Regions from separate parts of the Marinobacter sp. NFXS9 genome, predicted to be linked through region 1. Evidence: predicted binding sites of a transcription regulator. Region 1 holds the regulator's gene; the other holds the start of a gene.
What was found. Region 1 encodes sigma-54, which starts transcription at its own class of promoters, with help from an activator protein. Its sites were predicted from a motif close to ANTGGCATNNANNTTGCTNT; they were not measured.

Region 1 (3,413 bases):
GTTGTCGATGGCATCGAAAGCCACGCCTTCTTCCAGGGTCAGAAGGGCGCCGACCACCTGATGACAGCCTTCCAGCCGGCAATGGGGGATGGCAATACCCTGTCCGATCCCGGTGCTGCCGAGCCGCTCGCGGGACACCAGATTGTTGAAAATCTGGGTCTCGTCGAGTTCCGGATAGCGCCGGGCGACATTCTCGGCGATCAGTTCCAGGATGCGTTTCTTACTGGTTCCCGGCACACCACAGAGGGTGAGCTCGGGAACCAGGATGGATTGGATGGTTAGTGGACTTTCCGTCATGGATGGAATGCTTTCCCTTTATGAACCGCTAGCGGCTGGTCGCGCCGTGCATTCGATCGACCGTCTTTTCCTTGTGTTTCAGGATCTGGCGATCGAGCTTGTCTAGGAGTCCGTCAATGGCCGCGTACATATCTTCGTTTTCAGCCTTTGCATGAATTTCACCACCAATAACGTGCAGGGTTGCTTCGGCCGTCTGGCGGAGCTTCTGCACGGACAGGGTCACCTGACAATTGCTGATGTGGTCGAAATGGCGTTCGAGTTTTTCGAACTTTTCGGAAACATAGGTTTTCAGAGCGGGAGTCAATTCGACATGGTGACCTGACATATTGATTTGCATAGGCTTCTCCTATTGTCGACATGCCCGGATAACGTCTCCGTTTCCGGCGTTGAGCCCGTCGCGTGCGGCGGACGCTTGAAAATCCTGCTCTTCCGTTCCCTCCGGCGATTACACCAACCGCTTGCGCTCGTTGGAAGGCGGAATATGCATGGCTTCCCGATACTTGGCCACGGTACGTCGTGCGACCTGGATCCCCTGGTCACCCAGCAAAGCGGCAATCTTGCTGTCGCTGAGTGGCTTCTTGGGTGTTTCGGCGGCAACCAGTTTCTTGATCATGGCACGAATTGCCGTAGACGAACACTCGCCGCCTTCGTTCGTGCTGACATGACTTGAGAAGAAATACTTGAGCTCGAAGATGCCGCGCGGTGTGTGCATGTACTTCTGAGTGGTCACTCGCGAGATGGTGGATTCATGCATCCCGACGGCCTGGGCGATGTCTGACAGGATCAGCGGCTTCATCGCTTCTTCGCCCTGGTCGAGGAATCCCTGCTGATGCTCGACAATGCGTGTGGCGACCTTGAGCAGGGTTTCGTTACGGCTCTGCAGGCTTTTGATGAACCACTTGGCTTCCTGTAGCTGATCGCGCAAATAGGTGTTGTCGGCGCTGTTATCGGCCCGACGGATCAGGGCGGCGTAGCCGGCATTGACGCGAATGCGCGGTGCGATTTCCGGGTTCAGCTCCACGCGCCAGCGGCCCTTTATCTTGGACACCACCACATCGGGCACCACGTAGTCCGGTTCGGCGCGATCGAGTGAGTCGCCGGGGCGTGGATTCAGGGTCTGGATCAGCGCCAGCACGGATTTGAGCTGTTCTTCCGAGAGGCGGCTGCGGCGCAGCAGCTGGGCGTAGTCCCGGTTTCCCAGCAGGTTGATGTAGTGACTGACCACCAGTCGGGCCTGCGGCAACCAGGGGGTGTCCGGCGGCAGCTGGTTGAGCTGGATCAGCAGGCATTCCTGCAAATCACGGGCGAAGACGCCTGGCGGATCAAAATGTTGCAGTCGACGCAGGACCGCCTCGACCTCGTCCATTTCCAGCGGATCTTCGTCCGCCTCATCGACCAGGCCGGCGTGGATGTCGTCCAGGGACGTCACCAGATAGCCTCGCGGGTCCACCGAATCGAGCAGGGCATGGGCAATGGCACGGTCCCGATCGCCCATGGGCGTCAGGTTTAACTGCCAGAGGAGATGATCCTGCAGGGTTTCGGTGGGGGAGTTGCGGGATTCAAAATCGGTGTCGTCATCGTCTTCCCCGCGTGAGGCGGGAGCGGGTGCGGACTGGTAGATGTCGTCCCAGGCCGTGTCGACGGGCAGGTCGTCCGGAATGTCCTGGTTGGTTTCTGTGTTCCAGTCCGGTTCGTCAGCGGGCTCGTCCCAGCTGGTGTCTTCCTGCGACGCGTCGGAGTCGTTTTGCTCTTTGGAGCTGCTGTCGTCGGTATCGCCGTCGTTCTCGGCGGCGTCGTTACCGTCCTCCTCCTCGGAGGTCTCCAGCATGGGGTTGGATTCAAGCGCCTGCTGGATTTCCTGTTGCAGATCCAGCGTGGACAGTTGCAGCAGGCGAATGGCCTGTTGCAACTGGGGTGTCATGGTGAGCTGTTGACCCAGCTTCAGCTGAAGCGAAGCTTTCATTACCATCGATTTAGTCCCGTCACCCTATGCCTGTCGGCTGTACTTTTGTTGCCTGGTTTTCGCGGATCGCGCCACGCCCGGTATCGATAGGGCCTTGAAAGTTAACATGTCGAATGACGATTTGGCGCGACAAGCAAATTCTTTGCCGAAGTTTACTGCTATGGGTGTCCAGATGACAACGTTTTGACCGTCAGGGCGAGTTGTTCGCCGTCCGGTCCTGATTTTGAGTTTAGCGTCTCGGGCCGATTATGCGATAGCCCCGGGCGCACTTTGGCCGGATTTGTGACCGTTTTTCACAATCGGAACTCATTGCCGAGGTAGACCTCCTTGACCTGCTGGTTGGCCAGGATGTCGTCGGCGTGACCGGAGGCAATGATGTGACCCCCACTCACGATGTACGCATTCTCGCAGATATCCAGGGTCTCTCGCACGTTGTGATCGGTAATCAGCACGCCGATCCCCTTATCCCGCAAGTGCCGGATGATCTGCTTGATGTCGCTCACCGAGATCGGGTCGACGCCGGCAAACGGTTCGTCGAGCAGAATGAACGCCGGTTCCATCGCCAGCGCCCGGGCGATTTCCACCCGGCGCCGCTCGCCACCGGATAACGCCATACCCAGGCTGTCCCGGATATGGGTGATGTGGAATTCTTCCAGCAGGTTTTCCAGCTGCGTCTCGCGCTCGGCCTTGGTCAGTTTCTTACGCGTTTCCAGGATCGCCATGATGTTGTCGCGAACACTGAGTTTGCGGAACACGGACGCTTCCTGCGGCAGGTAGCCGATGCCAGCGCGGGCCCGGCCATGCATGGGCAGGGGGGTGATGTCCCGCTCGTCGATGGTGACGCGGCCGTTATCGGCCGGCACCAGGCCGACGATCATGTAGAAGCAGGTGGTCTTGCCGGCGCCATTGGGCCCCAGCAGTCCGACGATCTCGCCGCTGCGGATTTCCAGGGACACATCCTTGACGACCTTGATCTGCTTGTAGCTCTTGGCCAGGTTGTTTGCGCGCAGGATCGCCATCAGTTGCCGCTCTCCCCGCCGGTTTTCTGGCGCGGCTGAATGACCATCTCGACCCGACCGTCCTGATCGTTACCGTCGCGACTGCCGCTGGCGGTGACCACGCGGGTGGCAGTGTCGTAGTTTATTTCCTCACC
Region 2 (3,413 bases), on a different contig from region 1:
CGCCGATGCCCTGGCCCGCTGTCTGGAGGCCGGTGGTGACGACTTTCTCTCCAAGCCCTACAACCGCATCATCATTGAAGCCAAGATCAACGCCTTTAATCGCATGCGGGTGATGCACCGGACCCTGAGCCAGCAGCGGGACGTGATTCGTGCCCACAACCAGCGACTGGTCAACGAGCAGAATATTGCCAAACGGGTTTTCGACAATGTCGCCCACACCGGCTGCCTGGATGCGCCGAATATCCGCTACCATGCCTCGCCCATGTCGGTGTTCAACGGCGACATCCTGTACGCCTGTCCGCGTCCGTCCGGCGGCATGAATATCCTGATTGGCGATTTCACCGGTCATGGCCTGCCGGCCGCTATCGGGGCCATGCCGGTGGCCGAGATTTTCTACGGCATGACCAGCAAGGGCTTCCTCAGCGGCGATATCCTGCGCGAGATCAACCAGAAGCTGTGGCGCATCATGCCCAAGGACATGTTCTGTTGCGCCGCCTTTATCGAACTCGACTTCCATCTGGGTAATCTCAGCATCTGGAATGGCGGCCTGCCCTGTGGCTTCCTGCTGCGTCGGGGAGAGACCGTCGAGCGACTGGCCTCGGCCCACCTGCCTTTGGGGGTCGTCGCGGCGGAACGCTTCAGCGTGGACGTGGTCCGCTACAAGGTCGAGGAAGGGGACACGGTCCTGTTTGCCACCGATGGGGTTCCTGAAGCCATGAACGCCGAGGGCGAGATGTTCGGTGAGACCCGGCTGGAGGCCGCCGTTGCCGGCACGTCCGACGACCAGTCGGTGCTGGATGCCGTGTTGCGGGCCGTGGCCCGGTTCACCGGTGCTGAGGAATACAGCGATGATCTGACGGTGCTGACCGTCGATGTGGTGCCGCCTGCAGACGTTGAAGAACTGCCGTTGCGGGTCACCCAGTCGGCCCTGAGCGGGCCGGCCACCTGGTCCTGCGAGTATGAGGTAACCGGCGAAACGCTGGCCCAGTTCAATCCTCTGCCGCTGTTGCTGCACATCTGTATGGAGGTGCCCGGTCTGCGCCGGCGGGGTGGCGAGGTGTACACGGTGCTGGCGGAGCTCTATACCAATGCCCTGGAACATGGGGTGCTGGGGCTGCCGTCTGTATGGAAGAATTCGCTGGAAGGGTTCGGCCAGTATTATGCCGAGCGCGAACGCCGCCTGCGAACGGTGGGGGACCATGCGGTGTTGTTCCGGCTCGAGCACAAGACCGGCCGGAAAGGCGGAGAGTTGCGGGTGGTGTGCCGGGATAGTGGCGTGGGCTTCAACTATACTGAGCAGACACAAAGGACCGTCCCTGAGGCCGGGTACGCCGGCCGCGGGCTGGCGTTGCTGCGACAGCTGTGTGGCTCGCTGACGCACCACGGCACGGGCAATGAAGTGGAGGCGGTCTATCGCTGGACGTTCGATCCCGACGAATCGGAACAACACACGGGTTGAACCGGGATGACGGAGCAGGCAGTGTAGCCGACCTTCGTTGGCGGCGCGTTCCCGAGGGGACACGTCCGGGGCGTCGTTGAGGGATGCCCGCTGATCCAAGCTGGACAAGGTGATCCGCCGGTCAAGCCGCAGGCCCGGCCGGATGACAAGGAGACAAACATGAACGACAAGCCACATCTGGACGATGACGCGCTTGCGGAACTTCAGGAGGTTATGGAAGGCGAGTTCGACGTGCTGATCAGGACGTACCTGAGCGACTCGTCGGAACGGTTGACTGCACTGAGATCGGCACTCAGTGATCGTGACGCCGACGCCTTCACCCGATCCGCCCACAGCTTCAAGGGAAGCTGTATCAACATCGGTGCGCCGCGTCTGGGCGCCTTGTGCGCCGACGCAGAACTGGCGGGTAAGGAAGAACGCATCGATGATGCCCGCCATGTTCTGGATGATATGCAGAGCGAATTCGCGACCGTCCGCGAGCTGCTGGAACGCACCCTGATGCGGTGATGCCGGAGACGGTCGATCTGGTCCCTGTGCCGGCGGCCCAACACGCCTGGGCGGGCGTCACTCGGCTGGCTTATGCCCACTCCCTAAAATCTGGCACTTTAATTGCTCTAGTCCCTGCAACACTGTTTGATTGATGCCTAGCGGCAAGAGGTTGCCATGTCCGGACTGGTGCTTAACCCCGCATCGCCCACACCCGATAAAATGTTGGAACGATCCTCGTCGGCTGGAGACACCGAGCGTTCCGGAGAAGCATTTGAGGAAGTCTCCAACCGCGAGCAGTCGCGCCTGGAACAGAAAGAAGCGCAGCAAGAGCGGGCCCAGCGCCGTGCCGAAGACGAGCGCCTGCAGGAAAAACGGGCTGAGCGGGTCGATGCCAAAGAGCGCCAGGAAGAAACCGCCCGCGCGGATAAGGCCGAAGAGCAGAGACGCTCCGATGACGCCAGGGATGCCAAGGGTCAAGAGGCCGATACCGCCGACGATGACAAGTCGGTCGCGGAAGGCCAGGCCGACAAGAACGGGAAAACGGCGTCTAAGGATGACAAGGACGGCAAGGATCAGAAAGACGACAAGCGGAAAGACGATGCCGCTGCCCCGATGCTCTTCTCCATGCCGACCAACGTGAAGGTGGAAACGACCAAGACGGCCGCCGCCGATGGCCCGTCGCCCCTCTCGTCCGCTTCACAGAATCCACTGCAGGGGCTTTCCCTCAAATCGCTGGCCCAGGGGGCGTCAGGCAACAGCGCTCAGGATGGGAACAGTGACGGCCTGGGTGCCGGTAAGTCAGACGCGGTCAGCACGCTGCTGGGTAAGAACGTTGCCGCGGATGGCAAGGCCCTGGATTTTTCCGCCCAACTGAGCCGCTTGCAGGGGGACAGCAACGCCCAAACCTCGGTGCCCAATAACGCCACCGGCTTGCAGCGGGGGCTGGAAGGTCGCGAGACCATGGCGCCCCTGAAAAGCTATTCCACCAGCATTGATCTGCCGGTTCAGCACGCCGAGTGGGGTGACAAGATCGCTGGCAAGCTGGCCTGGCTCACCAGTCAGCGCATGTCCGCTGCGGAAATCCATGTGACCCCGCCGGACATGGGGCCGTTGGAGGTCCGGGTCCAGGTGCACCACGACCAGGCCCAGGTGACGGTCCACGCCACCCATGCTGCCGTCCGTGACCAGTTGGAACTGAACGGCCACCGTCTGCGTGACATGCTGCAGGAGAACGGGCTGAACCTGGATCGCTTTGAAGTGTCCGCTGACACGGCGGACCAGGGTGCCCAGCAGCAACTGCAGCAGGACGATGAGAGTGGCGGCCATGGCGGTGGCAGCCTTGCCGGTGAGGGTGACGAACTGTCGGCTGACGAATCCGGCACGCTTGCCAGCGGTCAGCTTGATCTGAGCTGGCGTGGTGAAGTGGATCTTTACGCCTGACCGTCCGGTCAGGCTGGCTTTCTCC

Region 2: the regulator sigma-54 is predicted to act here: its motif matches at 2,056-2,075, upstream of J3364_RS04940 (flagellar hook-length control protein FliK).

Annotation. Positions count from the first base shown of each region.
Region 1 covers NZ_JAGDDW010000003.1:22,903-26,315, reverse strand. The annotation lists gene ptsN (PTS IIA-like nitrogen regulatory protein PtsN) at 1-297, opposite strand, end outside; gene hpf (ribosome hibernation promoting factor) at 326-634, opposite strand; gene J3364_RS06015 (RNA polymerase factor sigma-54) at 743-2,266, opposite strand; gene lptB (LPS export ABC transporter ATP-binding protein) at 2,554-3,279, opposite strand; gene lptA (lipopolysaccharide transport periplasmic protein LptA) at 3,279-3,413, opposite strand, start outside.
Region 2 covers NZ_JAGDDW010000002.1:289,616-293,028, forward strand. The annotation lists gene J3364_RS04930 (ATP-binding SpoIIE family protein phosphatase) at 1-1,459, shown strand, start outside; gene J3364_RS04935 (Hpt domain-containing protein) at 1,619-1,966, shown strand; gene J3364_RS04940 (flagellar hook-length control protein FliK) at 2,123-3,388, shown strand.